One region of the Ruegeria sp. CG8 genome, then DNA from elsewhere that is predicted to be linked to it. Evidence: riboswitches for the same ligand, from Rfam matches in the RefSeq annotation. Region 1 holds a riboswitch; each other region holds the start of a gene.
The links. A riboswitch is a leader RNA that binds a small molecule or an ion and turns the genes downstream of it on or off. The one in region 1 is predicted to bind cobalamin.
Positions count from the first base shown of each region.

Region 1 (10,513 bases):
TGCATGTCGAACAGACCTGCCGCCGATGTTCCGATCAATACGATCCGGCCTTCGATCTGGCTGCGCAGAACCGGATCATCTGCGGATTGCAGTATGTCATTGGCCGACAGGTAGAGCCCGGGATCATCCGGTCTGTACCTGACCCAGACCTCTCCGTTTTCCGTTGTGGGCAGGACCAGACCGGCCAATTCGACCGACAGCACGATGCCGGCCTCGCCCTGAGCCCCTTCGATGAAGATCACCGGCTCGCCCGTCGCGACCCTCAGAGCCTCCAGCCCAAGTCCGGGAAGAACACCGCTTGGCCCCTGCCACAACACCGGAACCCGGCGCACCACGCCCGTGCCGCCCAATGGTGAAACATTCACACCGCCGATCCCGGTTGCATCCCGGTCCAGCGGTGGCGCCAGCGGAGTCCAGTGGGGCACGGACACCAGCCCGGCGGCCGGGTTTTCGCCGATCTCCACGATCCCGGCCTTCGGGGCAATGTCCTGATCCCCTCCGGTCAACCGCGCCGCCACACCCATCACGACGGGCCAGTTCGAAACCTCGGCCCCGAACAAGATGTCATTGTCCAGTTGGGCGGCCTCCTTTTTGGCGCTGAGAATGTCAGCCAGGGCCGGATCACTCAGCAGCCGCGACGGTGAATACCGATCGGGCTCGGCGAACAACATGTCAAAAGCGATTGAAGCGGCGCCATAGTCGCCCAAACGCTCGACCATCTGCGTCAACAGGGTCCTGGGCCAGGGCCATTGGCCCCAATTCTCGAGCGACGTTTCGTCGATATCGACGACCCGGACCGGCAAATCGGGATCGAAGGCGCGCGGGGACAAACGCTGCAACACGTCGAAATAGATCAGCCGGGACATGCGGACCGGATAAGGGTCCAGTACTCGCAGCAGACAACCAAACAGGATCAGACCCAGGCCCACCAGCCGAAAAGCACGGCGCCGTCCGGCTTTCTCGTGCTGCCTGACACTCACGTCAACCTCTGCTCGCCAGCAACGACATGGACAACGCTCTAGCCATCGCCGCCGGACCCAAAGACACCGCCGCCAGCATCCCGCCGATCATCGACAGTTTCGGGCCGGTCGCCCGGCCTGTCGAACTGCCCAACCGGATCCGGTTGTTCGGGCGGCGCGGCAACCGCTGCCTTGACCTGCCTCTGCGGTGGTGCGGACCGGCGCGGTTCGGGCGCGTCCGATTTTGCGCGCGGCGCAGGTTGGGATTCACCCGAGCAACCTTCGACATCCACCTGCAAAGGCGGTTTGAGGTCTTTCTGCGACTGAATGAAAGGAAAACCGCTGACCACGGCCTTGTCATACATCGCCTGATCGACCGGTCGCCCGACCGCACCGCGCTGGCTGGTTGCATACAAGCTGCAAATCCGGCCAGTCGATCGGCAAGAGCCGCCGAGGCCACACATCTGAACCGTGCCGTGCAGCACGAGCATCGCGCTTTGGTTTCCCGGCGCGATCCACATGTCAAATACCGTGCCCCGCACCGCCATGGTGGCCGTCGGCGTCTTGATGGAGTAGGCGCGTTTCCTGCTTTTGCCTGAGATGAACCGGAAGCTTCCGCCCAGCGCCTCGACCGCAAAGCTCTTGGCCTTGCGGTTGCCGCGCAACATCTTCACGTCCAGAACCATCCGTGCATTGGGACCAACCGCGATCTTCGTGTCATCCACAAAGACAAGCTGAACCACGCCATTCGCATCCGTGACGATCGAGTCGCCGGACAACACCTCCATCCCATTACGCAGGGGCAGCGTTTTGCCGCCACGGGTCACGTCCGCCCCCTGTTTCACGCTGATTACGGTTCCGATATTTGCCCAACTGAGGGCAGGAACGCAAAGAACGAAAAAACCAACCAGAACAATCTTCAACCAAGCCAAAATGCCAGCCCTTCCCCCAAAGGTTACTGTCGAGCGCGGATGCGCTCACTGCCCGGCCAGCCTCTGAAACTGTTTTTTGGATCAATCAAAATGACTAAAATCTTAGCAAATATGCATCCATTGGCATGTAATTGGCAAGTTTTCTGTTCTTATGCCTGTTCAGCGGAGAAGCTGAGCCGCCGAGTTTAGTCAAAATAAACGGCCTTTTCTGCAGGTCAAACCACCTGACACTGGTGATCCAAAAGAGCGCGCTCCAACGCCAAAGGCAGGCAACCTCTCCAATTGGTTCAGCCGTTTGCGACACCCATCATTTTGCAGATGCAGTTCCCCACCGCACCTGGCTCGCCATAATTTTTGTGTCCGATTACGTACTCTGACCGCGCGTGCATTCTCAAGCCAACCGACGTTGGGACAGCGAAACCAAATCGAAGCAGAACGCGAATCCACGCCTAGTTCTTGAAAATCCAACAGCAAGACATGGTGACCACGCCTTAGCCCAAGCGGGTGCAGACCTAAGCGATTCCAAGCGTTTTCAAGGGTTTCGCCCAATCCGGCAAAAATTTCCGACGGTGCAGGAATTGGCCTTGTATTTCCGTCGCTTGCACGGCTATACCCGTCGGCGGAGACGTGGCCGAGTGGTCGAAGGCGCTCCCCTGCTAAGGGAGTAGGCGGGAAACCGTCTCGAGGGTTCGAATCCCTTCGTCTCCGCCATAAATATTTGTTTTACATAGTAAATTTTTTTTCGCTGCGTCGCAGAAAAAGGCTTCTTCGGCTTAATTGGTATTGTTCCATTTTCACATTGTTTGGAAACGAAACTTTTCGAGTAACAAGAAAAACTGACACAGAACTCGCACAGAATCAGCCCGGTTGCTCTCCATGTAAAGAAATTTTCAGAAGCACCCTCGCACCTGCAGAAGAATAGAGCTGCTGCGCTCACCTCGGTCAGATACAAGAGCTTAAATTCTAAACCAAAAATCCCACGCAAATTGAGATTGGCGGCTTCCAGTGACCTCACTTCAAGCCTATGATCTCGAAAAACTGAGGATACCCGTATGGCAAGCGTCCCACAGACCTACACAATTTCTGACTTTATTGAATGGTACGGAAAGAAGCAGCTTATGCTTGATCCCGACTTTCAGCGCGGCTCAGTATGGTCTCCGGCTGCGAAGGTTTTCTTGATTGACACGATACTCAACGACCTACCACTGCCTCAGATCTACTTCCGTACAAAGGTAGACCCGGTCCAACAGACGACGGTTCGCGAAGTTGTAGATGGCCAACAACGTTTGAGAGCCATTCTTGAATTTGCAGCAGGTAGATTACAGCTGACGTCGAAAGCGCCTAACTTTAAGGGAAAGACTTACGAGACATTGGAAACAGAGCAGAAGGAGCATTTCCTCTCCTACAAAGTTCCCGTTGTCCAGCTCTTGAACGCATCAGATGCAGATGTTTTGGAGGTCTTTGCACGTCTAAATTCGTACAGCGTAAAAGTTACACCAGCTGAACTTCGCCATGCCGAATACTCGGAGCCGGTAAAGTGGGCAATTTACGATACTACACGACGTTGGTCTGCGTTGTGGGACAAGTACAAGGTCGTAAGTGTTCGAGACAGCGTGAGGTTAAAAAATACGTCTGTAGTGGCCGAACTATTCATGATCGTTGAGAACGGAATTGGCGATGGCGGCGAGTCTTCAATCTCAAAATACTATCGCGAACGAAAGAGTGCGAAAGAAGAACACTTTGGGCCAATTTGTCGGGTTATCGATGAAATAGTCTCAGAGATTGTCGACGTTCTTGGAGAAGACTTCGTAGACACAACTTTCTTCGATGCCCCAAACTTCATTGCGCTGTTCGCAGCATGCGCGTTCCTAAAAGGACAGTCCCCTGAAACTACCGCTACGCAAGAGGTAAGTGCGTTCCGAGGAACCGGTATAGATTGGCAATCGGCCAAAACCAATCTTGCGCAGATTGCTCAAGCTTTTGACGAAGAAGATGACGAAGGTGGCATGTACCACCGATTTGTTTCTGCAACTCGAAGCTCAACCCATCGCGTCTCGAGCCGAAAACCGCGTGTCTCAATTCTGGTCGAAGCTATACGTCAGCAATGAAAATAAGTAGGCGACTAAACCGCTTCCACAGTTCGCTTGATAAGATCGGAAACCACCTCAAACGTGTAGAAGCGTGTTCTGCACCCAAAGAGGAAGATATCTTAATAGTGGAAAGGTGCTTAATTCAGCTGCAGATAGAATGGGAAAACTTTGTCAGGAACTTCATTTTGGATAGTGCCACCGGGAGGTACCGTGACAACAGTGGCCCAATAGTTAGCAATTTGTCGAGCGCACCAAAATCTCGAGAGCAAGCCGGGCACCTCTTAGTTAGCCTTTACCCGAGGCGGCAGTTTGAACCCGACTGGTACCTCCCGGCCCAGGCGATTGATGCAGCTCAGCGACTTAGAGTTTCAAATGCCCCGAATATCGCCTTGCAATTGGGTGTCACGCCATGGGATTTGGATGATTTGAGACTTCTGCGGAACTTTCTATCCCACAGGTCAAAGAGATCGGCATTGAGTTTGAAGAGTTGTCGGAACTGGCTCGGTACCAATCGAAGTATCTCGAGTCTCGATTTCGCCTTTCAAAGCAGTCGCGCCGGGAACGCAAATTTTGAGATGTGGCTAATGTCTATGAAGTATATTTCAGGACAATTGGCGGCGTGAATTTTTGCCGATGAGTCTTATGAAGGCCCAAAACTCAGTCTGAGAAGTTCTCTAGCCCCACCCAACCATGCTGGGAATTCTTGCTACTGGACGTACTCGAAGAAGCCCTAGGCAATCGTGCGTTACCCATTTTAACGTGCATTGGCGTTCGAGCGCACAACCGCTTGCTACTATTGGAATAAGAATAAAATTGTGAGGCCAAATCGCACGTTAAAAATCAAAGTTGCAGCTTTCACCGTGCAAATTTGGCACAAAATTGACACAAGCGCGGATGCAATCATATTAAATACTTGTTTTATAATAACAAAATACGATAGCCGCGTCCTCTGCTAAGGGAGTAGGCGGGAAACCGTCTCGAGGGTTCGAATCCCTTCGTCTCCGCCATTACCCATTGATACGGCTAAGATAGTGAAGGGCTTGCTTGCAAGTTCTACACTTTTGCTGCGCGCCTTCGCCGGTGCTCCGCCAGCTTCAAGCACCGTTTGGCTGATGATCCGCCAACGGGCCTCGAACACTCAGCGTTTCAACAACAGAATAAAGAAGATCCCTCCCAAAAGACCCGTGACGACGCCAACGGGAATGTCCTCGGGGGCCATTGCGGTTCTGGCGACCACATCCGCCCAGAGCAGAAACAAACCACCCAGAATTGCCGACAGAGGAAGGACGCGTCGGTAGTCTCCGCCAACCAGGAACCGCACAATATGCGGAACCATAAGACCGACGAAGCCGATCATGCCCGAGAAGGCCACCATGACTCCGGTGATCAGCGCGCCAGCTGCAAAGACACCAAGCCGAAACTGCGCCACCGCAATGCCCAGCGAGCTTGCGGTTTCATCCCCGATGGTCATCGCATTCAGCCTGGCGGCCTGAAGCCAAAACCAAGTACCGCATGGCAGCAGGATCGCCAGCGGGTAGATCAGGTATGACCATTGAGCCAATCCCAACCCGCCCAACATCCAGAACACGACCGTATGAGCCGCCTTGGGATCGCCGAGGAAAATCAGAATGTTGGCGCCAGCCATGATGACGAAAGAAACCGCCACACCGGTCAGGACCAGGCGGTCCGCGCTTGTGGCGCCGGCCCAGCGGGCAACGCTCAGGACCGTCAGCGTGGCCGCCAGGGCGCCCAGAAACGCCATGACCGGCACGGTCAGAAGCCCCAGAAACAAGCCGGTATGCATCAAGGCAAGAATGGCTCCAAACGCGCCGCCGGCCGAAATGCCCAGCAGGTGCGGATCGGCCAGCGGGTTTCTTGTGACCGCCTGGAGGGTGGCCCCGACAATCGCCAGTCCGGCCCCGACCATGACGGCAAGCAAGGCGCGCGGAAAACGGATTTCCCAGATAATCGCGGCGCGGCCCTTTGACCATGTCGGCTCGTCCGAGGATAGGCCGGCTTCGTGCAGCAACACTCCCCAGACGGTCTTGGTGGGCACCGAAATGGCCCCCACCGAGATCGCAAAGGATAAGGACGCGACCAACACGACTAGTCCCACCAGCATCGCCGCCCAGAGCGGTAGTACCCGGCGCGCCCGCACTACGCGCATTTAGTTGCCGACCGAGGCAGCCGGGCCCCAAAAGCCATGGGCGAGCTTCCGAACCGCCTTGATGTTGCGCGGTCCGGGTGTGGCCTCGACATATTCCAGAACCACGAAACGATCGTTCTTGACCGCGTCCAGATCTGCAAACGCAGGATTATTGACCATGAAGTCCCGCTTCTGCTCGGCGGTGACGTCGCCATAATTGACGATCACAATGACTTCGGGGTTGCGATCGACGACTTCCTCCCAGGTGACGGTCGCCCAGCTTTTCTCGAAATCATCCATGATGTTGACGCCGCCTGCGGCCTCGATCAGAGCGGTCGGCATGGCATAGGGGCCGGCTGTGAACGGCGTATCCTCGCCGCTGTCGTAGACAAAGACACGCGGCGGTTCGCCCGAAGGATTCAGGCCAGAGGTGATCTCAGCAAGTTCGGCCTTGTACCCCTGAACCAGCTTTTGCGCCCTGTCTTCGACACCGAAGATACGACCGAGATTCAGCAGATCGTTGTACATGTCACCCATGCTGGCTTTGGGCTTGTCGCCAATGTGGATGCAGCTTTCAGTCAGTTCGTAGACTTTGATCCCGAAGGGCTCGAGCGTCTCCGGCGTCACCTCGCCACCCACTTTCATCCCGTAGTTCCAGCCTGCGAAATAGAAATCGGCATCTGCGCCGACCAGCACCTCTTTGCTGGGATATTTGGCCGGCAGCTCGGGCAGTTGCTGCACTCCGGCGCGCATGTCTTCGTCCAACGTCTTCCAGCCGGAAATGCCGGTATATCCCACCATCCGGTCGGCCAAGCCCAGCACCAGCATCATTTCCGTCAGGTTCACGTCGTTCGAGACCGCCGCCTTGGGCGGTTCGTCAAAGGTGACGGTTCGATTGCAACTTTGCACGGTGGTTTCCGCGGTCGCGGTGTTGGTGGCCAAAGCAAGGCCCAGGGCCAGGGTGGTCGGTTTCATTTCAAGCTTCCTTCTGGTTGGGGGTGGGGAGTTGATAGGTCAGGTGAGGTTTGTGACTGAGGCTGAGCTGCTCTTGCCGGGCGGTGACTTCGAACGTGTCAGAGACCAGCCTGTCACTCAGCACTGTCTGGGGTGGGCCAAAGCCGCAGGGTCGACCGTTCTTCAGAACCAGAACACGGTCGCAGACATCGGCAGCCAAGTTCAGGTCGTGCAGCGAGGTGACGATCGTCAGGTCGAGGTCCCGGATCAGCCGCAACACCTCTAGCTGGTGGCGGATGTCCAGGTGGTTGGTAGGCTCGTCCAGCACAAGAATCCGGGGTTCCTGGGCAAGGGCGCGCGCGACCATCACACGCTGACGCTCGCCGCCGGACAGAGTGGCCAGCCCACGGTCGGTAAACCCGTCCAGATCCATTCGGTGCAGCGCGGATTCGATGATCTGGTGGTCACGACTGCCGGGCGTGGACAGGCCCAACCGGTGCGGCACCCGCCCCAACGCCACGATGTCGCGCACGGTCAGCGCGAAATCCGAGGGCTGCTCCTGCAGCACGGCGGCTACCTGACGCGCCAGCGCCCGGGGGGCCATTCTTTTGACGGATCCGCCGTCCACCAGAATGTCGCCCGAGGACGGACGGTGATAGCCGTAGATCATCCGCAGAAGGGTTGTCTTGCCGGCACCGTTCGGCCCCACAACCCCCATGACCTGCCCGCGCATCAGCGCAAAACTGGTCTCGTGCAGCACCAACGGCGCTCGTTTTCGCGGCGCCCAAGTGACGGCATCCACCGACAGCAAAGGCGCGCTCATGAGGCGCAATCCGCATCTTCCGAAGACGCAGCCATCGCGGCTGGAATGCGGGCCAGTGTTGCGTGGCGAAGCCCGGCCGGGCGGTCGACCGAGCTGCACCATCCATCGCGCAACTGCTGGTACAGCCGGGCGAATTCCACCAATGCCCCGGTCTCTTCAGACGTAATACCGCCAACCAGGTAAGATGCCTTGCCCGGCCCGTGATAGGCGACGGTACAGGGTCGGGTGCACCCGGCCATGCAGGCGGCACCGGAAACGTCAAAACCTGCCAAACAGTCGTCTTCGGCCAGCGCGGCGCGCAATCGTCCGATCAGGTCAGGCCCGGGGCGTGCGGCTGCGCCCTTGGGTCGGCAAGATAGGCAAACCGTGATGTGATGTGTTGATTGTCGGTTCATTTCGCCCTCCGCGAAATCGCGGGGCGGAAAGGGAACCAGTCATGTCAGCGGCGTAAGCCGAAAATGCCATCTTGGCCTCCTTCCGGGACACCCCGCCCGGGTTGAGTTGCGTTTGATGATGGCAGGTCTCCTGACTCGCGGTGTATGGCTTGCCCCGCCTTCCCAGACCTATCGGCCCAGTGGCATCCGGGGGTCGCACACCGCCTACAGTTGCGGGGGCAGTCACGGCATTGGCGTCAGAACGGCGCCGCACCGTATTCCCATTTACCCGACCGCCGAAACGATCGGGAACCATCAGCGCCAATCTCATCCATGAATCGAGTTGCACTGTCAACGACTTACTGGGCGGGTGCGTAATGGAGGTATCCAGGCGACCCTTCGGCACCGCCTGAGCGACAGACCGGGCGGCTAATTACGTCGTTTTGACCAAATGACTTAAGATAGCCCGGAAGGTCCCGAAACACGGCGGCGCAAGCGGGCTGACTGCCAAGCCTCCGTGAGCGGCCTCGCCCTTTCCCTTTGATTGCAGAAGCCTATTGTTGCCAAGCTTACAAAATTTACGCGCGGAAAAATCATTGATTTATCTTGTGATTGATTCAAACATACGAATTCGACACAACTTTAGCTTTACCTCCGTTGTTGTCGCTGTCGCCCGTTTCGTCGGGCCCTTCCGACTGCTGGAGTGAGTGCTGGCAGTCGGAAGGCATTTCACGAAGATCAGCGTTGGGAGGACGCGGTGCCCGGACTTAACGTACGAACCCTTCCTCGAAACTTCGCACCGGTTTTTGCCCATGACGTCATTGCGTCAGCACGCTTTGTTTACGGTCCCGGGGATCGGCAGAATTTCTGTCTGCCAGCCATGTCTTTGGCGGCAAAACCGGGGACCGCATAGACGCAGGCGCGCAAAATAAAACCACCTATTCCACAAGCATCAGCAAACCCAAGAGGAGAAGAAAGTGATTAACAAAGTCATGATGATTTCAGGCGCGACGTGTTTCGCACTGCTAGCGGCCTGTGACGACACCAGCACGTCAAGCACACCTGCCGAACTGACGCCCGCTCAACAGGCGTGTCTGCGAGACGTGGCCAAAACAACCAACAATCCGCAAGTGGTCGTGCTCTCATCCGCGTTCAGCGAGGCTGGAACACAAGTCACCGTTGGGGTTGGAGAGGATCGGGCTCCGTGGAATTGTATTGCCTATAGTGATGGCGCGACAGCTGGTATCGAGTTCCTGGGCGACGAAGGCGCGTTGTGACCCGTTTTATGCCTAGTTGAAATCGGCTGTGCTGCGCTTGCTTGATACGCAGAGGTCCGGCTTGGTCTGCAGAATAACCATCATCGCGTTTGCGACCCTTTACCTGTTGGCGTTGTTTGCGTTCCTGACGGGCACTTTTGGCTGGTTCGGACAGGAACGAGACCCATTGTCCGGCGTGTTCCTTTTGCCGCTGGGTCTGCCTTGGGTCCTTGCGGTGGACCTTTTCTCAGAGGTCGCCAAACCGTGGTTCGCAGCGATAGCACCGGTGCTCAACCTGTTGGCACTGGTTTTGATATGCAGATGGGCACGTGGTTTGCGCCAGGAATGAAGGCGGAACTCTTTCCCGCAAAATGGGAGGAAAACATGGGAAAAGTGATCTTGGGGCTTGTGATCGGGCTCATCCTCGGCGTGGTTGGAGCGATGACCTTGGGCGGCGGGGCCGCGATGGGTGTCGGCGTTGCGACAGGCTTGTCCGCCGGTGTGTGCACCACATTGAAGGGAGCTCAGGCCGAGAACCTGATCACCGCCGAGCAAGCAGATCAGATCCTCAATCGCGTGAACTCCGAGATGGCATCATTGCAAGGAATTGAAACGACGGACGAGATCGTCGGCAGCGCACAGGCATGCGATGAATTTCTGGCAAAGTTGCGGGAAGCGAAGTGAGGTTTCTGCTCACCGGAAACACAACACTTAGGATAGACCAACAGAGGACCTGCTCATGAAACGCAGTTTTTTGAACCTTTTAACTCCCGCCCTTGCGCTCAGCGGAACAGCCGCGCTGGCCATGTCAGACGCCGACGACGCGTGTATCGACCATCTGCGGCAGGTCGGTGGACCGGACGGTCAGTCCGGCACGATCGAAAGCTCACAGTTCTCGGAAGCCGGCACGCTCGTCATGCTGCGTGACGCGGGCGGAACACTTTGGCGTTGCATTGCGTACAAGGATGGAAGCATCGGC
Region 1 covers NZ_JBQFRA010000005.1:238,352-248,864, forward strand. The annotation lists gene ACR0EF_RS16085 (CHASE2 domain-containing protein) at 1-980, opposite strand, end outside; gene ACR0EF_RS16090 (FecR family protein) at 1,019-1,804, opposite strand; tRNA gene ACR0EF_RS16095 (tRNA-Ser) at 2,513-2,602, shown strand; gene ACR0EF_RS16100 (DUF262 domain-containing protein) at 2,944-3,999, shown strand; gene ACR0EF_RS16105 (FecCD family ABC transporter permease) at 5,120-6,148, opposite strand; gene ACR0EF_RS16110 (ABC transporter substrate-binding protein) at 6,149-7,102, opposite strand; gene ACR0EF_RS16115 (ABC transporter ATP-binding protein) at 7,104-7,904, opposite strand; gene ACR0EF_RS16120 (DUF1636 family protein) at 7,901-8,299, opposite strand; cobalamin riboswitch at 8,403-8,610, opposite strand; gene ACR0EF_RS16125 (hypothetical protein) at 9,256-9,555, shown strand; gene ACR0EF_RS16130 (hypothetical protein) at 9,880-10,218, shown strand; gene ACR0EF_RS16135 (hypothetical protein) at 10,274-10,513, shown strand, end outside.

Region 2 (10,513 bases), on a different contig from region 1:
ACCCATACGGTTGACTCGGGCTTTGCTCATCACTAAAAAACTAGAAATCTAGTTTAATGGAGGTAACCGAATGTGGGAAAAAGCTGCTGCAGGGTTTTCCGCGATGGGGTCCGAGGCGCGATTGCAGGTGCTCAAGACCCTTGTGCGGGCCGGACAGGCTGGTCTGACGGTCGGAGAGATCCAAAGTCGGACTGGGATGGCACCGTCCACCCTTGCTCATCACCTGCGATTCCTGGCGGCAGGCGGCGTGGTCGAGCAGGAGAAATCCGGGCGGACCACAATCAACCGAGCATGTTTCGATGAATTGAGGTCACTGGCGCAGTTCATCCTCAGCGAATGCTGCGCGGATGAATCCAGAAAGGTTGCCAACGATGGCTGAATTGACCCAATCCCCGAAGGCCGTTGGTCAAACCCTGTCCGGTCTGCTGAAGACACCCTGGGCCCTGATCGTGGCGATCCTTGTGCTTGTGGTAATTCTGGACCCAGGCAATTGGGTGAACGTCACGACTTTTGCAGCCAAGGCTCTGGTGCACACCGGTCAGTACATCCTGTTTGCAGTGCTATTGCTGTCCTACCTCAAGGCCAGCGGGGCCGAGACTATGGTTGCCCGGGCCTTCGAGGGCCGCGAAACCCGGATGATCCTGCTGGCCGCGTTGTTCGGCGGGTTGGCTCCGTTCTGCTCTTGCGAGGTGATCCCGTTCATCGCAGGCCTGCTCGCATTGGGTGCGCCCTTGTCGGCGGTCATGGCCTTCTGGCTAAGCTCGCCGTTGATTGACCCGCCCACGCTTTTGATCACGGCGGGCGCTTTGGGCTGGCCGTTTGCGATCGGCAAAGCCGTTGCTGCCGTGGCACTGGGATTGTTCGGCGGGTTCGCGGTGCGTTTTCTCATGCGTCAGGGTGCCTTTGCCCAACCTCTGCGCCGCTATGAACCGGCCGGATGCTGTGGCTGCGGTCCGAAGAAAGACACGCTGCTTTGGCGCTTTTGGCAAGAGCCCGAACGCCGCGTCCGGTTCCGTCGGGAATTCATGCAGAACGGCCTGTTCCTGCTGAAGTGGCTCGCTCTGGCCTATGTGCTCGAGGCGCTGCTGGTCAGCTATGTTCCGGCTGATCTGATCGCGCGGCTGGTTGGTGGCGACGGTGCCTTGCCGATCGTTATCGCCGCCTTTGTCGGGATGCCGGCCTACCTGAATTCGTATGTCGCGCCGCCTCTTCTGGCCGGCCTGATGGAGCAGGGGATGAGCGCGGGCGCGGCGATGTCCTTCATGATCGCCGGGGCCGTCAGTTCCATTCCGGCCATGGCGGCTGTCTGGTCTCTGGTCAAACCCCGTGTGTTCGCAGCCTATATCGGGCTTGGGATCAGCGGAGCTATTGCAGCCGGTATCCTGTTCCAGCTTTTGTAAGAGAAAGACCGCCCGGAGAATACTCCGGGCGGTTTTGCATATCAGCTTGCGCCGCAGTTGCTTGGCAATTTGAACCGATACCGCGGTTCGCCGCTGTCCACGTAAACCCGTTTTTCCACACAGGCCGTGGTTCCGATACTGCGCGCGATCGGCGCCTCGGTCGCGGTGATTGAAGTTGCCGATCCGTCCGGCAATCGAACCGACGCGATGACCCCGTTCTTGAGATCACCATTGATTGGCGTAGCCGACAGTACGGGAACGGTCAGAAACGCTTCGTGTTCGTGTTTCCCATCGCCGCTGAACAGCAGCAGACCGGCAGCTACGGCGATAACGGCCACGCCGCCCAGAATGGCCAGTCCCTTGGTTTTTGCGAAAGCGTAAATCGAAACCGCCCGGTGCGGCCCAAAGATAGACGATAGAATGTTCAGCATGGTCCAGTTCCAAAAAGGCCCCGGTCCATCGGACCGGGGCCAGCACAGTGTCAGTTGCGCAGATCGTCCTCGTCGTCTTCTTCGGCACCGCCCTTGGGCAGGTTGAAGAAGCTGTCGGCATCCACCACTGCTTCGTCTTCTTTTTCCTCGTCGCCGTCATCGGACAGCGAGAAGGTTTCCAGCCCCTCGATCGCCGTGGGGATCTTGGGAGCGGCATCCATTTCCAGCGACTGTTCGGTCGAGACCAGCTTGCGGCGCTCGTCATCGCTCATGACGCCACCTTCGGCGGCCTTCTTGGCGGCGGCTTTCTGGACGGCGGCATCCAGTTCGGACTGTTTGCACAGGCCCAGCGCGACCGGGTCGATCGGCTGCATGTTGGCGATGTTCCAGTGGGTGCGCTCGCGGATCGACTGGATCGTGGGCTTGGTGGTGCCAACCAGTTTGGCGATCTGGCCATCGCTCAGCTCCGGATGGAACTTGACCAGCCACAGGATCGAGTTCGGGCGGTCCTGGCGCTTGGACAGTGGCGTGTAGCGCGGACCGCGGCGCTTTTCCTCGCCGGCGGCGGCGGGGTTGAACTTGAGCTTCAGCTTGTGCAGCGGATCTTTCTCGGCCTTGTCGATCTCTTCCTGAGTCAGCTGGTTGTTGGCGATCGGGTCGAACCCTTTGACGCCTGCCGCCACATCGCCATCAGCGATGCCTTGCACTTCCAACTCGTGCATGCCCACGAAATCCGCGATCTGCTTGAAGCTGATCGTGGTATTGTCCACCAGCCAAACGGCGGTTGCCTTGGCCATCAGGGGTTTTGCCATCAGCCCGTCTCCTTTGAATACATCTGTCCCGTCGCCGGAATTCGGCGGCCCCGTGGTCTTGGGGCAGGTTTCCGTTGTCGGGGAACTTGGCCCGTATATAGTCGTGCAGATGCAAGAAGGGAAGAGGCGAATGCGCTGGGCGTTATTGGGGCTGCTGGTGTGGATTTTCGGCGCGATGGCCGCGCTGGCCGATGGCGAGAAGTCAGGCGAGTTCGACTATTACGTCCTGTCGCTGAGCTGGTCGCCCAACTGGTGCGCCCGCGAAGGCGACGCGCGCGGATCCGACCAATGCGATGCGCGCCACGATCACGGCTGGATCCTGCACGGGTTGTGGCCGCAATACCACCAAGGCTGGCCCTCCTATTGCCCGACAGCCAAGGCGCCGCCGTCCCGTGCGATGACCCGACAGATGGAAGATATTCAAGGCAGTTCGGGTCTGGCCTGGCACCAGTGGAAGAAACACGGCACCTGTTCGGGCCTGTCCGCAGCGGACTACTACGCGTTGTCCCGGCAAGCCTATGACCGCATCACCCGACCGCCGGTGTTTCGCAAGTTGGACAAAGCCGTGAAACTGCCGGCGCGCGTGGTCGAGGATGCCTTCCTCGACGCCAATCCGGGGCTCGAGCCAGACATGATCACCGTCACTTGCAAGCACGGTTACATCGAAGAAGTGCGCGTCTGTCTGTCACGTGATCTGGACCCGGTGCCCTGTGGGCGGGACGTGATCCGGGACTGCACCGCTTCGGATGCGTTGTTCGATCCGATTCGCTAGAGCTTCTTGTTCTGGCAGTCCCGCGCATAGTCCAATGCCTTGGCGGTGCCCTTCAGATCGATCGCCAAAACCCGCTCGCCTGCGGGGTTGTAGATCGTCATCGTCTTGTTCTGGGCGATGGCCGCAACAAAGTTCCGGTCGGTGAAGAACACGGTCGCACCGGGCACCCGATCCTGCTTGAACCCGATGGCTGTGGCGTCAAAGCTCTTGCCGTCCAGCTCGAACCGGATCGGATAGGATTTGCCGGGCTCGATGTTGCCCCACCCCTTGTGGAAAACGGTGAAATAGCCCCGATTGTCCAGAGCATCATAGCCCAGGCGCACCACGGACAGGTCCTGATACACCGTCTGGATCAGACAGCCGTTGCCCAGATTGGGGTCCATCATGATGTTCCAGCCTTCGACGAACCCCTTGTCGACCAGTTGCTGTGACCACGCGGAAGTGGCGGTGAAGGCGGCGAAGGTCAGGGCGAGAAGGCGTTTCATGGCGGGTTCCGATATCAAATGGGTCAGGCTAGGGCATAGTACACGGTGCGGGGTCGACGGAAAGATCATTCTAGGCCTCGGCAGCAGTGCATGATGATCTATGTGCATGGAACAACACGGCTTTGCCTTGTGGGGCGGGCGCTTGAAACAAGGACGTTGCAAAATACGTCTTGCCCAATAGACCAAGGAGCAAGCCATGCCTCAACATCCAAGAACATTCTCTCACATCGGGTTGTCCGTCCCGAACGTGGACGAAGCCGTGAAATTCTATTCCGAGGTTTTGGGATTTTACGTGATCATGCCGCCAACCGACGTGGTCGAGGATGACACGGACATCGGCGTGATGTGCACGGACGTGTTTGGCCCGAATTGGAAAAAACTGCGTATCGCGCATCTGGCGACCGCCGATCGTATCGGGATCGAGCTTTTTGAGTTTGATGGAAACTACGCGCCGGAAAACAACATCGACTTTCGCAGGAACGGGACGTTCCATTTCTGCGTCCAGGATCCTGATGTCGAAGGCTTGGTGGAAAAAATCGTGGCGGCCGGCGGGAAACAACGCATGCCTATCCGATACTACTACCCCGGCGAGAAACCCTACCGCATGGTCTATGTCGAGGATCCGTTCGGGATAGTCTTCGAGATCTACAGCCATTCCTATGAATTGACCTACTCGTCGGGTGCCTACACCTGACCGATGGGTAAAGTGGTACCTTGCAATCGGGGAGGGGCGAGAGCGTGCTGCTTGCAGGCAGCACGCGGCGGCTACAGTTCTTTCCGCGCCCGCAGCGCTGCGGTGATGGTCCCGTCATCCAGATAGTCCAACTCGCCCCCGATCGGCACGCCCTGCGCCAGCGAGGTCAGGCGGACCTGTCCTTCCAACTGATCTGCGATGTAATGGGCCGTGGTCTGCCCGTCGACGGTCGCGTTCAGGGCCAGGATTACTTCCGTGATGTTTTCGGCGGTGACGCGGTCGCGCAGGCGGGGGATGCGCAGGTCTTCCGGGCCGACGCCGTCCAGCGCCGAGAGCGTTCCGCCCAGCACATGGTAGCGGCCTTTGAACACGCCCGCGCGTTCCATCGCCCACAGGTCGGCCACGTCTTCGACCACGCACAGCTCACCGGTGGCGCGGTCTTCGGAATTGCAGATGTCGCAGATGTCGGTGGTGCCCACGTTGCCGCAGTTCAGGCATTCGCGTGCGGTGGCGGCGACCTGCTGCATGGCGTCCGACAACGGCGTCAGCAGCAGGGCGCGTTTGCGGATCAGGTGCAGCACCGCCCGCCGGGCCGAGCGCGGTCCCAGCCCCGGCAGCTTGGCCATCAGATCGATCAGGGCGTCGATGTCACTGTTCGAACTCATGGCCTGTCCTGCGTGGCTTTGGCGGCGGGGGTTTGAGGGGCGAAGATCAGAACGGCAGCTTGATGTCCGCCGGCAGGCCCATGCTTTCGGTCAGCTTGGCCATTTCTTCCTGCGACCGCTCGGCGGCTTTGGTCTGCGCGTCCTTGATTGCGGCCAGGATCAGGTCCTCGACCACTTCCTTGTCGTCGCTGTTGAAAATCGAGGGGTCGATGTCCAGACCTTTCAGTTCGCCCTTGGCCGAGGCCGTGGCCTTGACCAGGCCCGCGCCGGATTCGCCGACGACCATGATGGTGTTCAGCTCTTCCTGCATCTGCGCCATCTTAGTCTGCAGTTCCTGCGCGGATTTCATCATCTTGGCCATGTCGCCCAGACCGCCGAGTCCTTTGAGCATCTGTATGTCTCCTGTCATTCGATTTGCGGCCTAGATACGGGCCGTCCGCGTTCTTCACAAGGGCAGCGCGCCATCTGCGCGGATGATCAGTCTTCCTCGAACGGGTCCCATTCGTCTTCGACCTCGGGCAGGGCTTCGGTTTCGACCTTGGCCGCACGGTCCTCGGGTGTTTCGATCCGGGTGATGCGGGCCTTGGGGAACTGAGTCAGAACCGCCTGCACCAAAGGGTGCTCTTCGGCCTTGGCCTTCAGCGCCAGCTCGGCCGCGTCGCGCAGTTCGGCGATGGTGGGCGCGTCGCCGTCCGAGACGATTGAGACCGCCCAGCGATTGCCGGTCCAGCGCTGCAGCGCGGACCCGAGCCGCGCGGCCAGGTCGGTGGGCGCCTTTTCGGTGGGCGTGAACTCGATCCGGCCCGGCTGGTACGAGACGAGGCGGACGCCGTTCTCGACCTCGACCAGCAGTTTCACGTCGCGGTTGGCGCGGATCAGCTCGACCACATGCTCGAAAGTTGGAAAACGCGCCAGCGCGGTCTGCACGTCCTGGGCCAGCGCTGCCGTCGGCGCACCGCCCGCACCGCGCGGGGCCGGCGCGTGGGCCGAGGCCGTCGCGGTCACGGGCGGTGCACCGTTTCCGGCGACCGGAACGCCGCCCCCCGGCCCGCCGACGGGCGGCGGAGGGCTGTCCTGAAGGCGCTTGATCAACTCTTCCGGGCTGGGCAGATCGGCCACATGGGTCAGGCGGATCACCGCCATTTCCGCGGCCATCATGGCGTTGGGGGCGGCCGAGACTTCCTCTAGTGCCTTCAGCAGCATCTGCCACATCCGGGTCAGCGCCCGCATCGGCAGCGCCTCGGCCATCTGCTGGCCGCGGGTGCGTTCATCGGGCGAGACGGTGGGATCTTCGGCTGCGTCGGGGGTGATCTTCACCACCGAGACCCAATGCGTGATTTCGGCCAGATCGCGCAACACCGCCAGCGGGTCGGCGCCCTCGGCATATTGCGCGCCCAGTTCGGTCAGGGCCCCGGCCGCATCGCCGCGCAGGATCATGTCCACCAGGTCCAGCACGCGGCCCCGGTCGGCCAGTCCCAGCATCGCGCGCACCTGGTCGGCGGTGGTTTCGCCGGCACCATGGCTGATTGCCTGATCCAGCAGCGAGGTCGCATCCCGGGCCGAGCCTTCGGCGGCGCGGGTGATCAGTGCCAGCGCGTCATCCGAGATTTCCGCGCCCTCGGCGGTGGCGATCTTGCGCAGCAGGCCGATCATCACTTCGGGCTCGATCCGGCGCAGGTCGAACCGTTGGCAGCGCGACAGCACGGTGACCGGAACCTTGCGGATCTCGGTCGTGGCGAAGATGAATTTCACATGCTCGGGCGGTTCCTCCAGCGTTTTCAACAGCGCGTTGAAGGCGCTGGTCGACAGCATGTGGACTTCGTCGATGATGTAGATCTTGTACCGCGCGCTGGCGGCGCGATAGCGCACGCTGTCGATGATCTCTCGGATGTCGTTCACGCCGGTGCGGCTGGCGGCGTCCATTTCCAGCACGTCCACATGGCGACCTTCCATGATGGCCACGCAATGCTCGCACTGGCCGCAGGGTTCGGTCGTTGGGCCGCCATTGCCGTCGGGTCCGATGCAGTTCATGCCCTTGGCGATGATCCGGGCCGTGGTCGTCTTGCCGGTGCCGCGGATGCCGGTCATGATGAAGGCCTGCGCGATCCGGTCCGCCTCGAACGCGTTTTTCAGCGTGCGCACCATGGCATCCTGACCGACCAGGTCGGCAAAGGTTTCCGGGCGGTATTTTCGGGCGAGAACCTGATAGGCGGGGCTGGACTGTGTGGTCATGTCTGCTCTGACGGATTCGTACTGACGATGCAGGGTAGAGTTCCCGGTGCCCCGCGTCCACAGCGCCGGTGCAGGTTTTTCGCTTTGGCGAGCGCGCGGTGTGAGGCATACTGCGCGGATCAAGTTCAATCAGCCAGTTTCGGGGGGAACGTCTGATGACAAATCTTGTGGTTCATGCATTGCAGGTGGGCGGCGGTACGCTGGCCCTGACCTCGGTTCCCGGCGGTGGCGGCGACTATGAGGGAGACCTGGACCTGATTTCAGCCTGGGCGCCGGGGCTGGTGATTTCGATGACAACCCTTGCCGAACTGGTTGCCGTGGGTGCGGGCGAATTGGGTTGTGACATCCATCGGCGCGCCTGTCGGTGGGCGCATCTGCCGGTCGCCGACTTCTCGGCGCCGTTGACCGAGATATCCGGCCGCTGGCCCGAAGTCAGTGCCGCCGCCCGCCATGCGCTGTCGGGCGGCGGGCGGGTACTGGTCCACTGCCGGGGCGGTTGCGGGCGGTCTGGCATGGTTGTCCTGCGTCTGATGATCGAAAGCGGCGAGCAGCCGGAACAAGCCCTGAAACGCCTGCGGGCCGTACGCCCCTGCGCGGTCGAAACCGATGCTCAGATGGACTGGGCCATCGCCCCGGCGCGCGAGGCACTGGCGACCTGACCTTCAGGCGGTTGCGCGGAACTCGCGCTCGGCCCTGACCACGGGCATGATCGCCGTGGCCTGCAGCATCGCACAGGGTCGATCACCAATGACCTGTGCGGGCAGGGCGTCGCGCTGGTCGTCAAACAGCATGTCGGCAAAGGTATCAAGGCAGTCGGGTGGGGTGTCGGCGGCCGCTCCGCAATACACGCGGATCCGTTCGGGACGTGCATCGAACCGCGCCGTGCAGCCATGTTCGCAATGGGCCAGTTCGCTGCTGCCTTCCACTTGGAAGTCGGGGGATGTTGCCGCCTGCGCCGTCGCCATTGCCTGCGCGATGGCCCGTGCCATGCGCGCCAGTGCCGGGCAGGTCTTTCCGGTGCGCTGGCAGATTGTTGCCGCGAATTCATGGGTGTCGGTCTTCCAAATCATGTTGCGCCCTCCGCGCGCTGGGCGAGGTGGATTTGGACAGACGCCGGTTTCAAGGCCAGACCCTGCCCGGACACCCCGTCCGAGTTTCGGTTTCACGTTTGATGGCAGGTCTCCTGACTTGCGGGTCTTTGCTTTGCCAACCTTCCCAACCTTGCGGTCAGTGGTATTTAGGCATCGCTCTCCGCCTACAGTTGCGGGGGCAGTCGCGGCCTTGGTCCGCTCCGGAGTTCCGGGTTGGACCGCACCGTGTTCCCTTTTCATCCCGGACCGAAACGGCACGGGAACCATCCCCTCATCGCTAGCGGTGTATCCGAGATCGAGTCAAGACGGTTTCAGCCCGGTTGCCGGAGTGAGGCCCAAGGGAACAGATCAGGCAGTCTGCGCAGCACATTCGAATCCCTGCGGGCACGGGCCAATTGCCAGCCGCCTTGCATCACGATGAACAGGGTGTCCGCAGCATTTTCAGGGTCGGAAACTCCGAACCGCGCGGCGTGGTTTCGAACTTCGATGATCCAGCTTTCATACAGACGGTCTGCATGTTCCCGAAACGCGCGGTTGTCGGGGCTTTCGAACAGGGTGGCGGCGATCGGGCAGGTCTCCCATTGGGCCGAGGTGTCGAACAGCTTCGCGATCTTGTGGCACAGGGTGGTGACCCCGTCGCGAAAATCCGCGGCGTCGTCGAATGCCGCAGCGATCATGCTCAACATCCCGTCCGAGGCCCAACTGGCCGCCGCCAGGGCCAGATCCGGCTTGCCCTTTGGAAAATGGTGATAAAGCGAACCCTTGGGGGCTTGCGCTTCGGCCAGCAATTCCGCCAGACCGACACCGTTATAGCCCGAGCGCTGGAACAGTCGGGCGGCAGTCACGATCAGGCGATCTTTGGTGTTTGGTGGACGTTGGGTCATGCAGGCCAAATATTGACAGGCCTAGACCAATTGGTCCAGACACAAAGTATTAGACCGATCGGTCCAGAGTGTTTGGAGGCAAAGATGTTGGATTCGCAGCACGCGGTTGACGTGGAAGACTTTAAGTTTCCGTCGGGCCAGACCCAGCTGGCGGCGCGGCTTTACACTCCGGCGGTCGAGCCGCAAACCGTTGTTGTGCTGAACGGCGCAACAGGAGTGCCACGTGACTACTATCAGCACTTTGCTCGCTGGCTGGCCGCCGAGCGCGGTATGGCTTGCCTGACATATGATTACCGGGATTTCGAGCATTCGCTGACCGGGCGGCTGAAAGACTCGAAGGCCACGATGGCGGACTGGGCGCTGATCGACATGCCCGCAGCGCGTGCCGAGATGCACCGTCGATACCCGCAGGCAAAACTGTGGGTGATCGGGCATTCGGTCGGTGGAATGCTGGGTCCGCTGCAACCGGAAATCGAACAGATCGACCGGATGATCTGTGTGTGCGCAGGTTTGGTGACGGTGGCCGATCACCCGTGGCCCTACAAGGGCTTGGCGACTCTGTTCTGGTATGGCCACGTGCCACCTCTGGTGCGTCTTCTGGGGTACCTGCCGGGGAAACTTCTGGGATTCGGAGCCGATTTGCCGGCGGGCGTCTATTGGCAATGGCGCAAGTGGTGTACATCGCCCACCAGCTATCTGCCCGAATTGGGAGACACGCTTCCCCAGGCGGATTGGAGTCGGGCGAACGCCACGGCGGATATCATTGCGTTCGAGGATGACCAGACTGTGCCACCGCCCGCGGTCTGGCGGCTGTCTGAACTCTATGGTCCGACCGCCCGTCGGCGTTTGTTGCAGCCGAAGGATTTCGGACTGTCCGAAATCGGTCATATCGGCGCCTTCGCCCGGCGCAGCAGTGCCGTTTGGCCGCGATTGATCGCCTGACCCGCCCGCAAGCGCGGTTTTCAGGAACAACGACGAAATACAGAGGTTGGATTGACCGGGCCGAATACGCGGCGCGGCGTCAAGTGAGAGGTTGGACATCGACCC
Region 2 covers NZ_JBQFRA010000003.1:544,360-554,872, forward strand. The annotation lists gene ACR0EF_RS12845 (ArsR/SmtB family transcription factor) at 71-379, shown strand; gene ACR0EF_RS12850 (permease) at 372-1,400, shown strand; gene ACR0EF_RS12855 (hypothetical protein) at 1,442-1,831, opposite strand; gene ACR0EF_RS12860 (DUF1013 domain-containing protein) at 1,882-2,643, opposite strand; gene ACR0EF_RS12865 (ribonuclease T2 family protein) at 2,774-3,415, shown strand; gene ACR0EF_RS12870 (hypothetical protein) at 3,412-3,900, opposite strand; gene ACR0EF_RS12875 (lactoylglutathione lyase family protein) at 4,097-4,594, shown strand; gene recR (recombination mediator RecR) at 4,666-5,259, opposite strand; gene ACR0EF_RS12885 (YbaB/EbfC family nucleoid-associated protein) at 5,306-5,650, opposite strand; gene ACR0EF_RS12890 (DNA polymerase III subunit gamma/tau) at 5,737-7,491, opposite strand; gene ACR0EF_RS12895 (protein-tyrosine phosphatase family protein) at 7,647-8,150, shown strand; gene ACR0EF_RS12900 (hypothetical protein) at 8,154-8,561, opposite strand; cobalamin riboswitch at 8,648-8,865, opposite strand; gene ACR0EF_RS12905 (TetR/AcrR family transcriptional regulator) at 8,894-9,466, opposite strand; gene ACR0EF_RS12910 (alpha/beta hydrolase family protein) at 9,551-10,408, shown strand; RNA gene ffs (signal recognition particle sRNA small type) at 10,490-10,513, opposite strand, start outside.
Region 2: linked by a shared signal. The riboswitch ahead of ACR0EF_RS12900 (hypothetical protein) and the one ahead of ACR0EF_RS16120 (DUF1636 family protein) in region 1 are both predicted to bind cobalamin.

Region 3 (10,513 bases), on a different contig from region 1:
ATCGGGCCGATTTCGCTGTTACCGGGTTGCAGCGCCGGTGCCGTGGGGCCGGGGGCGTGGCCTTGCCATTCTTCGGGCAGGGCCTGCGTCGCGATCAGGCGGGCCATGCGGCGGGTGTCAGAAGTGAAGCGCTCGGCGAACCACATGGCCAGATCGATCACGCGATCAATCGCCTCATCTTCGGTCACCAAACGGCCGGTCTCGGCCCCGTCGGCGCGCAGGATCAGGCCCGAAGCTCCCCGCTCCAGCCGGATATCGGCCGAGTCCCCGGCCAGCAGCCGTGCGGCGCCGGTATCCACCGCAAAGCCGAACTTGGCGGGCAGAGCGGGCAGATCGCCCAGCCGGTCGATCAATGCCTGTGTCAGGCGCGCGGTCAGGTCGCCGGGTTGGTACAGCGGTGACACAAGAATGTTGCGCCGGGTTTCGATGCCCGGCTCGGCATCCAGCAGGTTCAGCGCCGACAACTCGGCCAGCAGTGGCTGGTGATCGTCTTCGGCCACGCCGCGCAATTGCAGGTTGGCGCGGTTGGTCAGGTCGATGGTGCCGTTGCCAAACCGCAGGGCCAGGTCGCACAGCCCCAGCGTCTGCGCGGCGCTCAGCCGGGCCAGACGCGGGCGCACCCGCACCACCAATCCGTCGCCGGACATCATCGGGCGATGCGCGCCGGGGCACCAGCCCTGGACGACCGGGGCGCTCATCCCAACCCCTCCAGATCGGCGCGGATCGAGTTGCGGCGGGTGTTCCACAGCCCGGCCTCGTACAGCGCGCGGAACCGGTCCTGCATGGCCTGATGGGCCTGCGGATTGGCCTGCTGCAGGAACGCGTCCACCTCGGGGTTGCCCAGGGTCGCATCGTGATAGAGATCGAACAAATGCGGGGCGACGCTGCCTGACAGATGCGCGAATGACGCCATGTGATCCAGCGTCGCGGCGATCTCGGCCGCGCCGCGAAAGCCGTGGCGCTGCATCCCGGCGATCCAGTCGGGATTGGCGGCGCGCGCATGGACCACGCGACTTATTTCCTCGGGCAGGGTGCGGGCGCGGGGTGTTTCTGGCCGAGTATTGTCCAAATGGTACAATTGCGCCTGCCCGCCGGTCAGCTTTTTGGCGGCGGCAAATCCGGCCTCATGCGTGGCATAGTCATTGGCCAGCAGAAGGTCGGTCTCGGTCAGGTCCTGCAGGTGCACGAAGCTGTCGGCCTGCGCCACGCGCTGGGTGATCCCGTCGGGGTCATGGGCAATGTGCTCGCCCTCCAAGGCAAAGGCGCTGGCATCCAGCCAGGCCTGACCGGCCTGCGCGCGTGCATCGTCGGTATAGGTTTCCGACAGGTGGGTCATGTTCAGCCCATAGCTGCCCGGCGCCGGGCCATAGACCCGCGCGGCGGGCGGCTGGCCCGCATAGGGGTTCCAGTCGGGCGCCTCGTCGCGTTCTGACAGCGCGCGGACCGCCTGACCAAACAGCGCCGACAGGGTCGGAAACACGTCGCGGAACAGGCCCGAGACGCGCAGGGTCACGTCCAGCCGGGGGCGCTCCAGGTCGGTGATCGGCAGAACCTCGATGCCCGATACGCGCTCCGACCCCGGGTCCCAGATCGGTTTGACGCCCAGCAGGTGCAGCGCCATGGCGAATTCCTCGCCCGCCGTGCGCATCGTGGCCGAGCCCCACAGATCGACGATCAGGCCCTTGGGGTAGTCGCCTTCCTCCTGCAGGTGGCGGCGGACCAGTTCTTCGGCCAGTTTCACCCCCTGCGCATAAGCCGCGCGGGTGGGGACCGATCGCGGATCGGTGGTGAACAGGTTGCGCCCGGTGGGCAGCACGTCGGTGCGCCCGCGATACGGCGAGCCGGACGGGCCAGCCTCGATCCGTTTGCCGGCCAAGGCATCCAGCAGGGCCTGCCGTTCGGTCTGTGCTGACGCGGCAGTATCGAAATTGCCCGCAACCTGCGGCGCGCGGCCAAAGACGTGCAGCCCGTCGCCGAACTGGCTTTCCTTGATGTCACAGACGAAACGGTCGATGCGGGTGATCGCCTCGGCGGTGCTGGTGGCCTGATCCAGCCCCAGATCGGCCTCGAGCCCGATGGCCTGCGCCTCATCACGGATATCGGCCTGCAACCGGTCGCGCCGTTTGGGGTCCAGCCCGTCGGCGTTCGAGAACTCGTCCAGCAGCGATTCCAGCCGCACCATGCGGTCGGGCGTGCTGCTTTGCTTCATCGGCGGAGGAATGTGGCCCAGCGTCACCGCCCCGATCCGGCGCTTGGCCTGCGCGGCCTCGCCCGGGTCGTTCACGATGAACGGATAGATCACCGGCAGATCGCCGATCAGCGCCTCGGGCCAGCATTCCGCCGAGAGCGCCACCGATTTGCCCGGCAGCCATTCCAGTGTTCCGTGGGCGCCGATATGGATCAGCGCATCGGCGCCCAACCCGTGCCGCAGCCACAGGTAGAAGGCTACGTAGCCGTGCCGGGGCGTGCGCGACAGGTCGTGGTATTCGTCGTCGCGCAGTTCCGGAGTGCCGCGTTCGGGCTGTAACGCCACCAGCGCCTTGCCGCGCCGAAGCGCGGTGAAGTGGAAGGCCCCATCGGCGCAGGCCGGGTCGTCCTCGGGTGCGCCCCAGACGGTTTCCAGATCGGCGCGCAACGCCTCGGGCAGTTGCGCCAGCGCCGCGCGGTAGGCCGAGACCGGCCAGGAAATCCGGGCGTCCGGCAGGGTATCGGCAATCGGTTCGGCGGGGGCGGTGTCATAGCCGGCGCCCTGCAGGTCGGACAGGATCGCCTCGGCCGAGGCCAGCGCGTCCAGCCCCACCGCATGGGCCATCTGCCAGTCTTTGCCCGGATAGGTGGACAAGACCAGCGCGGGGACCTGTTGCGCCTTTGGCTTCTCGGCCAGGTCCACCCAGGCCATCGCCCGGTCGACGATGGCGGTGATCCGGTCGGGCTCGGGCCGGTGGGCGAAACGGGAATATTCCAGTTGCGGGTCGCGCTTGCCCGGCTCCTTGAACGAGGCGACACCGGCTGTGATACGCCCGTCTACCTCGGGCAGGACCACATGCATGGCCAGATCGGCGGGCGACATGCCGCGTTCGGCCTCGGCCCAGGCCTTGCGGCGCGAAGTGGCCAGCGCGACCTGAAATACCGGCACGCCCGCCACGTCCAAGGGCGATGTGCCCGACGCGCCCTTGCCTGAAAACGAGGTGGCATTGATGATCGCCGAGGGCGTCATCTCGGGGATAATCTCGGCCAGCCATTCCGCCGCCGCAGGCGCCTTCAGCGAGGGCGCGAACAGCCCTACCGCCTGATGACCCCGCGCGCGGATTTCTCGGATCAGGGCCGCGACCGGCGCGGTATCGGCCGCGGTCAGGTAGGCGCGGTAGAACGTCACGATGATGCGCCGACCTTCGCCCGCGAATGCGTCCTCGGGCGCAATCACGCCGCGATCCGGGCACCACGCGCCGCAGTCGGGCAGAGTCTTGGCCCCCATCACCGGCCCGGCATAGAGCCCCGCCGCCAGCGCCATCTGCGCCAGCGCCGCCTGCGCGGCCACCTCGCCGCCGGTGTCGCACAGATGCGCCAGCCGCCGCAGGGTCGAGACCGGCAGGGTGGAATAGTCGTCCAGCCGCGTATCCTCGCGCCCGTCGGCGGGCAGCACCGCCAGCGCGATGCCCTTGGCCTGCGCCAGCGCCAGCACCTGCTGCAACCCGTAGGACCAATAGGGCACTCCGCCGATCAGCCGGATCAGGATGCCCTTGGCACCCTCCAGCGTCTGCTCGACATAGGTATCGACCGACAATGGGTGCTTCAGCGCCGTCAGGCTGGCCAGCCGCAACGAGGGCATCCGCCCCTCGGGCCCGCCGCCGCGATGCCAGCCGGCCGCGAAAGCACCCAGGTCGCTGTCCGAAAAGGACAGCACCACCAGATCCGCCGGGCTCTGGCCCAGATCGGTCGGGGTCTCGGTTTCTTCGAGCCCGTGGCTTTCGCGGAAGACGACGTGCATCGGTGCTTACTCGGCGGCCTCGGTGACGCCCGTCAGGATGCCGCGGATCGCGGCCTCGTCGATGTCGTCATGCTCGGCGATGACCACAAGGCGCGAGCGGCGCTCTTCCTCGGGTTTCCACGGGCGGTCATACTGGTGCCGCACCCGCGCGCCGACCGCCTGGACCAGCAGGCGCATCGGCTTGCCCTGAACGGCGGCATAGCCCTTGACCCGCAGGATGTTCAGCTCGTTCGCCAGACGCTCGATATTGGCGACCAGCTGCGCCGGGTCGGTCTGTTCTGGCAGCTCGACCACAATGCTTTCGAAATCGTCATGTTCGTGGTCGTCATGGCCATCGTGATGCGAGGGGCGGGCGTCCATGTCGTCTTCGGCTGCGGCCTCCAGCCCCAGCACCACGCGCACGTCCACCGCACCCTCGGCCACTTCGACCACGGGCAGGGGGCGGGGCGCCTCGGCGGCGATGATCTCGCGCGCCTTGGCCACGCCTTCGGGGCCGGCCAGGTCAGGCTTGGTCAGCAGGATGATGTCGGCGCACGAGATCTGATCCTCGAACACCTCGGACAGGGGCGTTTCGTGGTCGATCGAGTCATCGGCCATGCGCTGGGCATCCACCGCCGCGACATTCGGGGCGAAGCGGCCTGCGGCCACGGCCTCGGCATCGGCCAGAGCGATCACGCCGTCCACGGTGATCTTGGAACGGATGTCGGGCCAGTCGAACGCCTTGAGCAGCGGTTTCGGCAGGGCCAGACCGCTGGTTTCGATCAGGATGTGATCGGGGCGCGGGTCGAGCGCCATCAGCGCCTCGATCGTGGGGATGAAGTCATCGGCCACGGTGCAGCAGATGCAGCCATTGGCCAGCTCCATGATGTTTTCCGCCGGGCAGTCGGGGATGGCGCAGCTTTTCAGGATCTCGCCATCGACGCCCACATCGCCGAATTCGTTGACCACCACGGCCAGCCGCTTGCCCTGCGGGTTCTGCATCAGATGGCGGATCAGCGTGGTCTTGCCCGAGCCGAGAAAGCCGGTGATGACGGTGACGGGAAGTTTTTCGAGGGTGCTCATGCTCAGGCTCCAATCGGGGGAATGCGGGCGGCGCAGTTCTTACGGAAATGTTCAGGGCGGTCGCGCCATTTCACAAGGCCATCATCGGCGGCCAGATATTTGGTGGCGCCTTCGACGATGATCTCGACATGGTCGGATTCGTTCAGGTTTTCATAGACGAAGGTCCAGCGCGACGGCCCGCCGCGCAGAACGATCGAGCAGCCCTGATCGCAGTTCGACAGGCATTCGACCGGCTTCAGGGTGATGCCCGCGGGCAGGTCGGCGGCGGCCAGCGCCTTGTGAAGCAGCGTGCCGGGGCGCTGGGCGTCATCCTCGATGGGCAGCCCGCGTCGGCAGGTGGTGCAGACCAGCAGTTCAACTGGTGTGGTCTCGGTCACGTATCTCATCCCCCCTCACTCGGTTGTCGGGGGACGGGGTATGCGCGGGCCACGTTGCGGACATGGGCCCGACACCGGAACACCCCGTCCGGTTTGTCTTCGGGCGTTGGCAGGTCTCCCGGCTTGCGGATGTCAGAGCGGCGCTCTGTCGGATGTCCCGCCTTCCCGGCCTGCGGCCAGTGGCATTTGGGCACCCTCTCCGGTCACGGTCGCGGGGGCGGCTGCGTTTGACGGAAAACCGCTGACGCATTCCCTTTTCATCTGTTTGCACAGACACCAACGCAAGCGACATGCGGCACGGGCAGGGGGGTTGTCAAGCGCGCGGGGCCAAGTGCCCTGCGTCGGATCGAAAAAGCGACCTGCCGGGGTCAATCCGCGGCATCACTGGCCAGCCTGTCGCGTAGCCAGGCTAGGAACAACTCGGCAGGGATGGACGGAGGCGCCGCGCTGACGCTGCGGATCAGATAGTGCGACTGGGCAAAGGGAATCGCCGGCCCCGCAACCCGGATCGGCGCGCCCTGGGCAATGGCGTTGCGCGCGAACCGCTCCAGAACGGTGGCGTAGCCCGCGCCGGCCATCACCAGTTGCAGCGCGGTGACGGTCGTATCCGCCGAATGGCGCGCGGGGCGGTCGGGCAGGTCGGTGTCCGTGGCCTCGAAGTACCGCGCCCAGTTGTCCTCGTACCCAAGAATGTGGATCAACGGGCCGTTTTGCAGGTCTGGCGCCGGGTCCTGCGCCCGGCAGACGGGCACCAGCCGTTCCGAGCACAGCCGTTCGGCCGCAACACCGGGCCAGTCGCCATGGCCCAGCCGTATTTCCACGTCCACATCCGCAGGCGCGGCCGAGTCGTTCCAGATATGCGACACCAGCCGCACCGGGACCTCGGGGTGCTGGGCGCTGAACGCGGGCAGATCAGCGGCGATCCAGTAGGTCATCGTCGATATCGCCGCCCGGATGGTTAACGCTTGCCGCGAGGCGGGGCCGAACAGGCTGTTGGTGGTCAGCGCGATATCTGACAACGCCCGACGCACGGTCAGCGCATAGGACTGGCCCAGCTCGGTCAGCGACAGGTGTCGGGCGTTGCGTACAAAAAGCGGCTGGCCGAGATCCGCCTCGAGCGAGCGGATATGCAGCGACACCGCCGTCTGGGTCAGGCCCAGTTCCTGCGCGGCGGTTGTGAAATTCAGATGGCGGGCGGCAGCCTCAAAGCTGCGCAACCAGGCCGGATTGGGCAGGCGGTCCATTCAGCACCAAAATATTTTGCATTTAGATTGACTTATTATTCGTTTCTTTTGTCGATGGGCAACGGAAATACTCGTGCCAACGAAATTGCGCCTGCGGGAGGGCAGAACATGAAGGTCGGTTTCATCGGTTTGGGCAATGTGGGGGGCAAGCTGTCGGGGTCGCTGCTGCGCAACGGTATCGACCTGACGGTACACGACCTGAACCCCGATCTTGTGGCGGAGTTCGCCGCCAAGGGAGCAAAAGCCGGTGAAAGCCCGGCCCAGATGATGCGCGATTGCGATGCGGTCATCACCTGCCTGCCGTCGCCCGCTGCCTCGGACGCAGTGATGCAGCAGATGCTGCCCGAGGTTACCCACGGTAAGATCTGGATGGAGATGTCCACCACCGACGAGGCCGAGGTCAAACGCCTGGGGGCCATGGTGATCGAACGCGGCGGGGCGGCGGTGGACTGCCCGGTTTCGGGCGGGTGCCACCGGGCGGCCACGGGCAATATCTCGATCTTCGCGGGCTGCGACCGGGCCACGTTCGAGCGTATCCTGCCGTTCCTTACGACCATGGGCCGGCGCATTCTGCATACCGGCGATCTGGGCACGGCCTCGGTTCTGAAGGTGCTGACCAACTATCTGGCAACTGCCAACCTGATCACCTGCGCCGAGGCGCTGGTGACCGCCAAGGCCGCCGGGATGGACCTGAACACCACCTACGAGGCGATCAAGATTTCGTCCGGTACCTCCTTCGTACATGAGACCGAAAGCCAGGTGATCCTGAACGGCTCGCGCGATATTTCCTTCACCACGGACCTGGTGAAAAAGGATATCGGCCTGTTCCAGGAGGTCGCCGACCGCGCCGGCGTGCCGTTGGAGATGAACCCGTTGATGATTAAGATCTTCGACGACGCCATCGCCCGCTATGGCGCGCGCGAGCTGTCGCCCAACGTCATTCGACGGCTCGAGGATGCAACCGGGCTGAGCATTACCGCGCCCGGTTTTCCGGCCGAGATGCAGGACGATGAACCGGAAGAGCCGGGGTATGAGGTGATTCCTCAAGGCCGAAGCACGGTTTGAGCCGACGGTCAGCGCAAGGCACGCCCTTTCCGCGGGGTTCTCGCATGTACCGACCGCGTCGCTGGTGACCCAGCGCGGACTAAATCCTTGCTCGGAAATTACTGGTTAGCTCGGCTGCGCTAACCATCTCCGCGCGTATTTTGGCGTTTCGTATCAACAAACTGGTCCAGGCGACAATCACAGGACCAGAGAACAGTGATGCAATGCGAGGCTGGAAAGTTGGAGGCGAGTACCGGAATCGAACCGGTGTACACGGATTTGCAATCCGCTGCGTCACCACTCCGCCAACTCGCCTTTTCAAGCAATTTCAATTACTTGACGTGGTGCAGACGCGGTTCTAGCAGCTTTCCCGAACAACGTCCAGAGGGTTGCTGAAAATTCCGCCGACCACGGCGTTGGATGGTCGGTCAGCGCAGTGGCAACTTTTGTCGCGGCCTGCAATTTTTGCCGGGCTGGCCGTTGCCGGGCGGGATCGGATGTGGCAAAAGCCGAGCAACCATGGGAAATATACGAGCGGTCACATGACGGATTTCGCAGCCCGACGCCACACGATGGTAGACACTCAGATCAGGCCCTCTGATGTCACCAAATTCCCGATCATCGATTCAATGCTGAAGGTCCAGCGTGAGAACTTCGTGCCGGATGCCAGTCGCGAAGTGGCCTATGCTGGCGACCTGATCGACCTGGGAAACGGGCGCTGCCTGCTGGAGCCGAGGACTCTGGCGAAGATGCTGGATGCATTGAATATTTCGAATGACGAGGTGGTTCTGGATATCGCCCCAGCGTTCGGATACTCGACCGCCGTGGCCGCGAACATGGCGCAGCTTGTGGTGGGCGTCGAGGATGACGAGGCCAACGCAGCCGACGCGCAGTCCCGCCTGATGGAGGCGGATATCGACAACGCTATCATTCATGTCGGACCTTTGGAGCAGGGGGCGGCCGAGCATGGCCCCTATGATGTCATTATCATCCAAGGCGGTGTGGAACGTCTGCCCGATGCCCTACTCGATCAACTGAAAGATCATGGCCGCATCGCCTGCCTGTTCGTCGAAGGCAATCTGGGCACCGTTCGCATTGGTCGAAAGTCCGATGGGCAGGTGACTTGGCGTCATGGCTTCAACGCAAACGCCCCGGTACTGCCGGCGTTTTCGGCCGAGTGTGCATTTTCGCTATAGTCGATCAGCGGTTTTCCGCGGTCCCTTGATTAGTTGAAAACAAAGGCGCAAACTGCCTGCGGGCTTGCGTTATTTTGATTTGAGAGGATTTGGGTATGCTTGGAACGGCTGGAGGGAAGCTGGTCAAGGCAGTCGCTCTGACGGCGGGAATCGCGCTGAGCGTGATGCCGGGGCGCTCGGTTTTGGCGGACAATCTGACCGACGCGTTCATCGGTGCATACAACACAAGCGGGCTGTTGGAACAGAACCGCGCCTTGCTGCGCGCTGCCGACGAAGACGTTGCAATCGCGTTGTCGGCCCTGCGCCCGATCATCAACTGGACCGTCCGTGTCAGCCAGGATTACGCCAAGACCCGCGCCGGAACTGTGGTGTCGACGGTCGAACCATCGCGCTTCTTCTCGGGGTTAACGCTGAGCCAGCTGGTCTATGACGGCGGTGCATCGATTCTCGGGAAACAGTCGGCTCAGGAAACAGTTCTGGCAACCCGCCAGGCATTGATCGATATTGAGCAACAGGTTCTGTTCCGCGCAACGACGGCTTATCTGAGTGTTCTGCTGCAGGAAGAAACGGTTCAGATTCGCCAGAACAACGTCAATCTCTCGGGCGAGGAACTGCGGGCCACGCAAGACCGTTTTGAAGTCGGTGAGGTCACCCGAACCGACGTCGCGCTGTCCGAAGCGCAGTTGGCAAGCTCGCAGGCTGATCTGGCCGATGCGCGAGGCGACCTGAGCACCGCCCAAGCGGAATACGTGAACGCCGTCGGCAAACAGCCTGGCCGTACAGCGGGCCAGCCGCGTCTGCCGAAGCTGCCCGGTTCATTGGCCGAGGCCATCAGCTTGGCACAAAGAAACCACCCGGCAATCCTTTCGGCGCAGCATCAGGTGCGTGCCTTGGATCTGACAGTGCAGCAGCAGCGCGCGGGTCTCGGTCCGAATGTCAGCTTGAACGCGGACGCGGGGATCACGGAAAGCTATGACAACGACGACTATACCAACGATGCGTCCATCTCGTTGAATTTCAATCAGCCCATCTATGCCGGTGGTCGATTGGCGGCCAACGTGCGCCGCGCAATGGCTCAGCGGGATGCATCGCGCGCCAACCTTCTGAATGTGCAGAAAGACATCACTCAGGGTGTGACGGACGCCTATGTGCGCTTTGAAACGGCCACTGCCAGCCTGCGGGCATCCGTCGAACGGGTACGCGCATCGCAGGTCGCCTTTGACGGGATTCGCGAAGAGGCCACGTTGGGGGCTCGGACCACGCTGGACGTTCTGACCGCTCAGCAGGATTTGCTTGACGCACAATTGGCCGAAGTTGCCTCGCGGACGGAACGGTCGCTGGCTGCCTATCAGTTGTTGCAGGCACAAGGTCTGTTGACCGCCGAGCGCCTTGGACTGGCGGTCCAAATTTATGACCCGACGCTCTACTATAACCTGGTCAAAAAAGCGCCAGCACAGATCAGCAAGCAAAGCCGCGACCTGGATCGAGTTCTCAAAGCTTTGCGGCGCGAGTGATCAGCCACACTATCTGTTGTTAGGTTCGACCGGATTGGATACACTAGTCCAAAAGGTCAGAGCGGTAGAGAACAATGACGGATAGCAG
Region 3 covers NZ_JBQFRA010000002.1:543,891-554,403, reverse strand. The annotation lists gene cobG (precorrin-3B synthase) at 1-698, opposite strand, end outside; gene cobN (cobaltochelatase subunit CobN) at 695-3,988, opposite strand; gene cobW (cobalamin biosynthesis protein CobW) at 3,995-5,050, opposite strand; gene ACR0EF_RS08740 (DUF1636 family protein) at 5,053-5,436, opposite strand; cobalamin riboswitch at 5,519-5,723, opposite strand; gene ACR0EF_RS08735 (LysR family transcriptional regulator) at 5,796-6,671, opposite strand; gene ACR0EF_RS08730 (NAD(P)-dependent oxidoreductase) at 6,780-7,736, shown strand; tRNA gene ACR0EF_RS08725 (tRNA-Cys) at 7,957-8,030, opposite strand; gene ACR0EF_RS08720 (protein-L-isoaspartate O-methyltransferase family protein) at 8,258-8,911, shown strand; gene ACR0EF_RS08715 (TolC family outer membrane protein) at 9,007-10,425, shown strand; gene ACR0EF_RS08710 (hypothetical protein) at 10,500-10,513, shown strand, end outside.
Region 3: linked by a shared signal. The riboswitch ahead of ACR0EF_RS08740 (DUF1636 family protein) and the one ahead of ACR0EF_RS16120 (DUF1636 family protein) in region 1 are both predicted to bind cobalamin.